Streptacidiphilus rugosus AM-16: one gene and its partner. The protein of the gene in region 2 interacts with the protein of the main gene of each other region in a pairwise test. Links are inferred from orthologs where the notes say so. Each region holds a gene or a part of one and is shown on either strand. Other genes may lie near its edges.

What was found.
Region 1: the proteins of ung (region 2) and ndk interact in binary tests that used the Escherichia coli proteins (3 or more experiments, as listed by UniProt). The link is inferred for Streptacidiphilus rugosus AM-16 from one-to-one orthologs.

Annotation. Positions count from the first base shown.
Region 1 is NZ_JQMJ01000004.1:2,605,671-2,609,712, forward strand. The notes cover bases 1,229-4,042. They hold ndk (nucleoside-diphosphate kinase), read right to left. Parts: upstream 2,939-4,042; coding sequence 2,519-2,938; downstream 1,229-2,518. Other genes in these bases: BS83_RS20920 (rod shape-determining protein), read right to left, coding at 1,229-2,221; BS83_RS20930 (DUF4233 domain-containing protein), read right to left, coding at 3,218-3,550; folC (bifunctional tetrahydrofolate synthase/dihydrofolate synthase), read right to left, coding at 3,595-4,042. Also shown: rod shape-determining protein MreD, read right to left, coding at 1-186; rod shape-determining protein MreC, read right to left, coding at 191-1,129; more of BS83_RS20920, read right to left, coding at 1,196-1,228. UniProt on the Escherichia coli protein: Major role in the synthesis of nucleoside triphosphates other than ATP. The ATP gamma phosphate is transferred to the NDP beta phosphate via a ping-pong mechanism, using a phosphorylated active-site intermediate.
Region 2 is NZ_JQMJ01000004.1:2,954,505-2,959,910, forward strand. Bases 1,102-4,050 are described here. They hold ung (uracil-DNA glycosylase), read right to left. Parts: upstream 2,948-4,050; coding sequence 2,255-2,947; downstream 1,102-2,254. Other genes in these bases: BS83_RS22315 (family 16 glycosylhydrolase), read left to right, coding at 1,102-2,265; BS83_RS22325 (TetR/AcrR family transcriptional regulator), read right to left, coding at 2,981-3,763; BS83_RS22330 (class F sortase), read right to left, coding at 3,809-4,050. Also shown: radical copper oxidase GlxA, read left to right, coding at 1-955; more of BS83_RS22315, read left to right, coding at 952-1,101; more of BS83_RS22330, read right to left, coding at 4,051-4,333; BS83_RS22340 (hypothetical protein), read right to left, coding at 4,862-5,406. UniProt on the Escherichia coli protein: Excises uracil residues from the DNA which can arise as a result of misincorporation of dUMP residues by DNA polymerase or due to deamination of cytosine.

The sequences.
Region 1 (4,042 bases), 350 kb from region 2 along the record:
GAGACCGGCGAAGAAGCCGATCAGGCAGCCGGTCACGTGCCCGTAGACCAGGGCGAGGCCGATCACGACGAGCAGCAGCAGGTCGGGGACGGCGCCGGGCAGGCCGAGCCGGGCCAGGATGCTGACCTGGACGACCATCGCGAAGACGACGAGCGCCGCGGAGAGCAGGACGCGATTGATCCACATGGCGTCAGCCCTTCTTCTTCACATGGGCGGACGGAGTCGCCGGCGGGGTGGACGGCGACGGGTTGTTCGTGGGGGTCGGCGCCGGCTTCGGCGGCAGCACCGCGTAGCGCGGGTCGGTGGCCGGCGGCTGGACGACGACGCCGACCAGGTCCAGCTTGGTGAAGCTGACGAAGGGCTGGACCAGCACGGTCCTGGTCAGCTCGCCGGGGGTGTTGACGATCTGGGTGATGGTGCCGACCGGGACGCCGGGCACGAACGGCTTGTCGTTCTGCGAGCCGAAGGTGACCAGCCGGTCGCCGACCTTGACGCCGGCCTGGCCGTTGAGCAGCTCGACCCGCATCGGGGCGTCGCCCTCGCCGGTGCCGAAGCCGATCTCACCGCTGCCCTCCATCCGGGTGCCGACGGTGAAGCGCGGGTCGACCGCCAGCAGCACGGTGGAGCTGGTCGGCGCGACCGTGGTGACCCGGCCGACGAGTCCCTCGCCGTTGATCACCGTCATGTCGCGCTGGATGCCGTCGTTGCCGCCGACGTCGATGGTGATGGTCCAGGAGAAGTTCTGGCTGGCCCCTATGGCGGTCACCTGGGCGGCCTTGATGGTGTACTGGCCGGCTCCGGCCTCGCCCAGCAGCTTGGCCAGCTCGGTGTCGCGGCCCTTGACCAGGTCGGAGGAGGAGAGCTGCTGCTTGAGCAGTTCGTTCTGCTGCTCCAGCGTCCTGATCCGGTCGCCCTGGCTGCCGGAGTCGCGCAGCGAGTGCAGGCCGTCCGCGAGCGGCTTGACCATCCCTGAGACGCCGTTCTCGACCGGGCCGAAGACCGACGCGGCGGCGGTGCGCGGGCCGTTCATCGGCGAGTCGTCGCCGCCGCGGATGTCCACGGTGATCAGCGCGAACGCGACCGCCACCAGGAGGATCAGCAGGAGCCGGCTCTCTCGTGTGTCCCTCACGATTCTCGGCAGAGCCCTTCAGTCAGCGTGCGGTCAACGAGCAGTCAACGAACGTGGGAACGGCGGTCAGCGGCGCGGCTGGGCGTCCAGGACCTGCTGGAGGGCCTCGAACTCCTCCACGCACTTGCCGGAGCCGAGCGCGACCGAGTCCAGCGGGTTCTCGGCGATGTGCACCGGCATCCCGGTCTCGCGGCGCAGCCGCTCGTCCAGGCCGCGCAGCAGCGCACCGCCCCCGGTGAGAACGATGCCGCGGTCCATGATGTCACCGGCGAGTTCCGGCGGGCACTGGTCCAGGGTCGTCTTGACGGCGTCGATGATGCTGTTGACCGGCTCCTCGATGGCCTCGCGCACCTCGGCGGCGGAGATCACCACGGTCTTGGGGAGACCGCTGACCAGGTCGCGGCCGCGGATCTCGCTGTGCTCCTCCTTGTCCCCGTCGACGGGGTGGGCGGAGCCGATGGTCATCTTGATCGATTCGGCGGAGCGCTCGCCGAGCAGCAGCGAGTACTCCTTCTTGATGTGCTGGATGATCGCGTTGTCCAGCTCGTCGCCGGCCACCCGGATGGACTGGGCGGTGACGATGCCGCCGAGCGAGATCACCGCGACCTCGGTGGTGCCGCCGCCGATGTCGACGACCATGTTGCCGGTCGCCTCGTGGACCGGGAGGCCGGCGCCGATCGCGGCGGCCATCGGCTCCTCGATGATGTGCACCTGGCGCGCGCCGGCCTGGGCCGACGCCTCGATCACGGCGCGGCGCTCGACCCCGGTGATGCCGCTGGGCACGCAGACCACGACCCGCGGACGGGCCAGGTAGCGGCGGCGGTGGATCTTGAGGATGAAGTAGCGCAGCATCCGCTCGGTGATCTCGAAGTCGGCGATCACGCCGTCCTTGAGCGGGCGGATGGCCACGATGTTGCCGGGCGTGCGCCCGATCATCTTCTTGGCCTCGGAGCCGACCGCCAGGATGCCGCCGGTGTTGGTGTTCACCGCGACGACCGACGGTTCGTTGAGCACGATCCCTCGGCCCCTGACGTACACCAGCGTGTTGGCGGTGCCGAGGTCGACAGCCATGTCACGACCGATGAACGACATGTTGTTCGCCATGGGGATGCGGGGCCTTCCCGGAGCTCGCGGATGAGGGGGGCGACGGCGGCGGATGGGTAGGCGGATACGCCGACTCACTGGCCGTCAGCTACTGCGACCATGAACGATGCTGCCGCCCGGCAGTCACCATGGTAGCGACGGGACCTTCGTCGCCATTGTCCGTGCAGACGATCGGATATCCCGCCATTGGGACGCCGTGTGTCGAGGGTTGGGTTCCGTATGGCCGAGATTGATGCCGTGGGAATCCGGTGAAGAAAAGGTGCGGCTGCCCGCGACCGGCCTTGATCAGGCGCGACCGGGGAAGAAAATCTTGATCTCGCGCTCGGCGGAGGTCTCCGAGTCGGAGGCGTGGATGAGGTTCTCACGGGTGATGGTCGCGAAATCCCCGCGAATGGTGCCGGGGCCCGCCTCGAGCGGGTTGGTCTTTCCTGCGAGCAGCCGGATGCCCTCGATCACGCTCTCGCCCTCGACGATCATCGCGACGGACGGACCGGAGGACATGAAGCCCATCAGCGGCTCGTAGAACGGCTTGCCGACGTGCTCGGCGTAGTGCTGCTCCAGCGTCGCGGCGTCCAGGGTGCGCAGCTCCAGCGCGGCGATCCGCCAGTCGGCCTTCCGCTCGATCCGGGAGACGATCTCGCCGATCAGACCGCGGGCGACGGCGTCGGGCTTGAGCAGGACCAGGGTGCGCTGGGTCGAGGACATAGGGGACGGCTCCCGGGGATTTCGAGGTGGCGAGGACGCTCACCGTGATGCTACGCGATGTGATGATCGACACGAGACTACCCGAGCGCCCGCAGCGCGGACGCAGAGGGTACTGCCTGAGCCACTACCCCGATCCGGGCGGGGAATTCGCTCACAGTAACGACCGGAAGGGGCTGTTCCGCGGTGCCGCGGGGAGACCGGTCCGGCCGGATTCACTCCACCGGACGGCGTCGTCGAGGTGACTCCGCCCGGCGCGGACCCGCGTGTGCCGGAGCCGGCTCAGGCCTCGGCGAGCCTGGCGGCCTTGATCGCGTCGATCTTGCGGCCGTAGTGCACCGAGGCCCACCACAGCCCGGCGAAGATGACGCCCAGGCCGTACATCATCGACACGACCGCACCGCTCGCGATGAGGGCGAGCTGCAACCCCCACCCGATCGCGACCGCGCCCTTGCGCCCCAGCACTCCGCAGAGCAGCACGCAGAGCAGCATCGCCGCCCCCGACACCGACCAGAGCGTCGTGCCGGACACGTGCGAGAGCCGCATCGCGACGAGCGCGGCGAAGCCGATGACCATGGCTTCGCTGATCAGCGTGGAGGAGCAGAGGGTACGCACGGCGGTCAGTCTAGTCCGCCGTGCGCGGCCCTCCCCCGGCAGGGTCAGCGCTTGCCGAGCAGCAGCCTGGCCTCGCCGATCGTGATGATGGACCCGGTGATCAGCACGCCCGCGCCGCCGAGGTCGCCCTCCTCCTCGGCCAGGGTGACCGCCGCGTCGATGGCGTCGTCCAGGCGGGGCTCGACGTGCACCCGGTCCTGACCGAAGACCTCCGCGGCGACCTGCGCCAGCCGGTCGACGTCCAGGGCGCGCTGCGTCGAGTTCTGGGTGACCACGATCTCGGCGAGGACCGGCTCCAGCGCCTCCAGGACGCCGACGACGTCCTTGTCGCCACTCGGCGAGAAGACGCCGATCAGACGGGTGAAACCGAAGGACTCGCTGATCGCGTCCGCCGTCACCCGGGCGCCGCCCGGGTTGTGCGCGGCGTCCAGCACGATCGTCGGACTCCGCCGGACGACCTCGAGCCGGCCGGGCGAGCTGACGCCCGCGAAG
Region 2 (5,406 bases):
CACCCGCTACTTCGCCACCTACCCCGCGCTCTTCCTGACCGCGCAGGACAAGCTCTTCTACTCGGGCTCCAACGCCGGTTACGGCAACCCGAAGAAGGGCCGCACACCCGGCCTGTGGGATCCGACGACCAACAGCTTCCAGGTCGTGCCGGGCCTGGCCAGACCCGACCTGACCGAGACCTCCTCCTCGGTGCTGCTGCCGCCCGCACAGAGCCAGAAGGTGATGTTCCTCGGCGGCGGCGCCCCCGGCGAGTCCGCCGTCTCCACCGACCGCACCGCCGTCGTCGACCTCGCCGCGGCCGCCCCGCACTACGTGGCGGGCCCCAAGCTGCCCGGCGGGCCCACCCGCTACCTCAACAGCGTGATCCTGCCGAACGACACCGTGCTCACCACCGGGGGCTCCAGCGACTACCGGGGCAAGCGCGGCAGCGACATCCTCAAGGCCGACATCTACCACCCGGACAGCAACAGCTTCACCCCCGCCGCCGACCCGACGGTCGGCCGCGACTACCACAGCGAGGCGCTGCTGCTGCCCGACGGGCGCGTGGTCACCCTCGGGTCCAACCCGCTCTTCGGCAACAAGCAGGACGTCGGGCCGCAGTTCTTCGAGCAGCGCATCGAGATCTACACGCCCGCCTATCTCTACCAGCGAGGCGCACGGCCGAGCGTGAGCTCGGGGCCGCAGCAGCTCCGCCGGGGGCAGACCGCCGCCTTCGGCGTCTCCTCGCCAGACGACATCGGCGCGGTCCGGCTGATGCGTCCCTCCTCCGTCACCCACGCCACCGATGTGCAGCAGCGCAGCATCGCCCTGCCGTTCACCCGCACCGCGGACGGCTCCGGCCTGCGGGTGAAGGTGCCGACGAGCAGCGGCCTGGTGCCACCGGGCTGGTACATGCTCTTCGCGGTCAGCAGGGCGGGCGTCCCGTCCATAGCCCGGTGGGTGCAGGTCCTGTGAGCCGCCGGCTGCTGGCCCTGGTCCTGGCGGTGGCCGCGATGGCGGCCGGGGTCGTCGGATACGCCGTACTGCGCGGCTCCCCTACGGCTCCGGGGGCGCCGGAGGCCGTGAGGGCACAGTCCGACGACTCCACGGCCGACGGATCGGCGGCCGGCTGGTCGACGGTCTGGCGCGACGACTTCGACGGCCCGGCCGGGGCCGGTCCCGATCCGCGAGGCTGGATCGTCGACACCGGCACCGGCTATCCGGGTGGCGCACCGCACTGGGGCACGGACGAGGTCCAGCGCTACACCGCCGACCCGGCCAACCTCCGGCAGGACGGCCAAGGCCATCTGCTGATCACACCCCTGCGCGACGCCGCCGGCGGTTGGACCTCGGCCAGGATCGAGACCCGGCGCAGGGACTTCCGCCCGGCGGCGGGCTCGGTCCTGCGGATGGAGGCACGGCTCAGGCTCCCCGACGTGACGGGCCCCCAGGCGCTGGGCTACTGGCCCTCGTTCTGGGCCCTGGGCTCCGGCGAGCGCACCGATCCGAACGCCTGGCCCCGCATCGGCGAGTTCGACGTCGTCGAGAACGTCAACGGCGACGACACGGTGCGCGGCACCATGCACTGCGGAGTGGGCCAGGGCGGTCCCTGCAACGAGCGGGTGGGCCTCGGCGGCACGACCCCGTGCCCCGGCGGCACGTGCCGGACCGCCTTCCACACCTACGCGGTGGAGTGGGACCGCAGCCTGCCGGTGGAGGAACTGCGCTGGTACGTGGACGGCGTCCGCTACTGGACGGTCAAGGCCACCGACGTCTCGCCCGACGCCTGGACGGCGGCCACCACCGCGGGCGACTTCCTGCTGCTGAACCTGGCGATCGGCGGCCAGTTCCCCGACGCGCTGGCGCCCGGGGTCCGTACGCCGACGGCGGGGACGAAGCCGGGCGTGCCGATGGTCGTCGACTCCGTCGCGGTGCTGCAACGCGCGGGCAGCAGCATGAGCCCCGTCCCGACGTCCGCCGCGCTGCCGACGCTCACCGGCGACAAGGCCACGGCGCGGCTGCAGGACTTCGACTTCGGCTCCGCGATCACCCCGGCCACCCGCGTCGCCGTCCGCTACCGGGCGTCCGAGGCCGTCAAGCTGGAGCTGCGCGTCGACGACGCCGCCGGCCCGACCATCGGGGCACTCGACCTGCCGGCCGGCACGGGCACGGTCACCGCGGCGCTGCACGTGCCGACCAAGGGCGTCCACACGCTCTGGCTCACCCTGGTCGCCCCGGACAGCGCCGGGCGACTCACTCTCGCCGCGCTCGACTTCAGTCGCTGAGCTGCCAGTTGATCGGCTTCTGGCCGAAGTCGGCCAGCGCCTTGTCGATCTGCGAGAAGGGCTTGGTGCCCAGGAAGTGGCGGGCGGAGAGCGGCGAGGGGTGGCCGCTCTGGACGACGACGTGGCGGGAGGTGTCGATCAGCGGGAGCTTCTTCTTCGCGTAGCCGCCCCACAGCACGAAGACGACCGGCTCGGGGCGGGCGCTGACCGCCTTGATCACCGCGTCGGTGAACTTCTCCCAGCCCTTGCCCGCATGCGAGCCCGCCTCGTGGGCGCGCACCGTGAGCACCGCGTTGAGCAGCAGCACGCCCTGGTCGGCCCACTCCTGGAGGTTGCCGTGCTTGGGCGCGGTGACCTCGATGTCGGAGGCGAGCTCCTTGTAGATGTTGCGCAGCGACGGAGGGACCTTGACTCCGCGGCGGACCGAGAAGCACATGCCGTGCGCCTGGTTGTCGTCGTGGTACGGGTCCTGACCCAGCAGCAGGACCTTGACCTCGCTCAGCGGCGTCGACTCCAGCGCGGCGAAGACCTCGCCGCGGGGCGGGAAGACCTGCCCGGCCTCGCGCTCGGCGGCGACGAACGCCGCGAGCTCGCCGAAGTACGGCTGCTCGATCTCGCCCTGCAGGGCGTCGCGCCAGGACTCGGGCAGCACGAACTCGTCGGTGAGGGCGGGAGTGGACATGCGTGAACCTCCGGAGCCGGCCAGGGTCGGTCCCTAGCTCGTCGTCGTACCGGAAACGGTATCGCCCGCGACTGACACGGCGTTCCGGGTGACGTGGCCAGCACGCTGCAGGGTCACGGCGATGCCGTCGAGGACCTGGTCGAGGCCACGCCCGAACACGACGTCGGGGTCCGGGTGGTCGTCGGCGTCACGGACGTAGCGGGCCAGCAGCGGGTGCCGCCCCTCGGCCATGACCCGCTTCAGGTAGGGGCCGACGGCGCTGCGGTAGTCGTCCTCGCTGACGCCGGTGCGGCGGATCGTCTCGGCCTCGGCGAGCTCGCTCATCACATAGCCCCGCACATAGGCCATCACGGTCCAGCCGAAGCGCGCCATCTCCTCGATGTCGAGGCCGAGTCCGTCCATCGCGCCCAGCATCCGCTCGGTGTTGTCGAGCACGTTGGGACCGAGCGGCGGCCGGGAGCCGGAGACGCCGAGCACCCACTGGTGGCGCAGCAGCAGGGCCCGGTAGCGGACGGCGATGCCGCGCAGTTCGGCGCGCCAGTCGGGGTGCGGCGCGGGGCGCTCCTCGCCCTCGCCGCCCATGACCTGATCGGTCATCAGGTCGAGCAGGTCGTCCTTGGTCTCGACATAGCGGTACAGGGACATGGTCCCCACCCCGAGCTCGGCGGCGATCCTGCGCATCGACACGGCCTCGACGCCCTCGGCGTCGGCGATGGCGACGGCGGCGTCCACGACCGCCTCGACGCTCAGGGACGGCTGGGGCCCCCGCCCGGCGCTGCGCGTCCGGGCCCACACGGGGGTACGGGCTTCCGCCAAGGCGGCCTCCTCCACGACTGGTGCGTACATTGTACGCACCAGCGTTCAGCGGACGGCGGCCAGGTGGGCGAAGAGGACGACGTTGCCGGTGTACTCGTGCCTGGCCCGGTCGAAGCTCCCACCGCAGGTGATCACCCGGAGCTGCGCGCCGGGGCCCTGGCCCGGGCCGTAGACCTCCGCGGCTGGGAAGGCCGCCTTGGGATAGGAGCGCACCTGGTCCACGGTGAAGACGGCGGTGCGCCCGTCGAGACGGCCGACGTCCACCTCGGCCCCGGGCCGGACGGCGGCGAGGTTCCAGAAGACGGCGGGGCCGGTGGCGGTGTCGACATGCCCGACGATCACCGCGGTGCCGGCCTCCCCCGGCGAGGCGGAGTCGCGCAGCCAGCCCGCCGTGCGCGGCAGCGAGAACGGCGGCAGCTCGGCGGCGCCCTTGCCGTCCATGCCGAGGCCGAGCAGCGGCGCGGTCAACCGCACGGACGGGATGGCGAGCGAGAGCGGCGTCGATCTCGGCAGGTTCGCCGGCTGCGCCAGGGCCGTCCCGGCTCCCGTCGTCCGCCCCGTCGGCGTCACGGCGTCCGACCCGGGCCGCGCGGCCGGGCCCCGCCCGCCCGCGCCACCACCGCACCGCCCCGCAGGGACACCCCGCCGATCCCCCCGAGCACTCCCCCGAACGCGACGACGAGCAGCCCCGCCGACACCCCGCCCAGCACTGTCACCAGACGCCCCGTCACCCGCGCCCTCCCATCCCCGGCCCGGTCCTCGCCCCTGCCCACACCCGCCCCGACACCGACCCCGCGGCGGCCCCCACCCGAAGCGCCCTCCAGAGCGCCCGCCCCACGGCCACCCGACCGCTCCACGAACCCACCCGAGGACCGCCGCACGGCCTCCCCCACCCGCGCAGCCTCCACCGCACCACCGCCACCCGACCGCCGCACGGAGCGTGCTGCGGGTGCGGGGGTGGTCTCTGCCGTGCCCGGCACGGTGGTCCTCACCCCGGACACCGGCCGCCCTGCCGCGTTGCCGCTCTGCCGCGACGTCGCCGAGGCGCGAGCCGGGGATGCGGAGCCGCGCCTGGTGGCTGTCGTGCGGCCGCCGGGGTCACGCATCCGCGTCGGCGGCCTGCGTCGCCGGAGCCGCGGCGGGGCGGCGGCGGAGGACGAGCGCGGCGTAGGCGACGACCGAGGCCAGGATGAGGGCGACCGCGGCGTCGCGCAGCAGCGGGGACGGGGCCGCAGCCGCGGCGGTGGTCGTGGAGACCGTGCCCGGCGCGGCCGCGCCCGGGCGGATGGCGCGCCAGCCGCCGCCCGTGGCGGGGGCGCCGAGCTCGGCGATGGTGATCTTGCCTGCGGCCACCGGGTGGCCCGCGCAGAACTCGTGGACCAGGTAGGTGCCCGGCTTGGCGTCCGGCGCGATCCGTGCCGCCGCGTAGAGGCCGCCGTCCGCGGCCAGCGCCAGCCCGACCGGGGTCGCGAACGCGGCCGAGCGGACCTGGCCGGTGCTGGTGCCGCCGCAGTCGGCGAAGGTGCGCAGGTCCACCGAGCCGCCGGCGCGGCTCTCCGCGGGGTCGACGTTCAGCGTCTCCAGCACCACCGGCGGCTGTGCCGGCACCGCGCCCAGCCGGCCCGTCGCGGGCAGGCTCAACG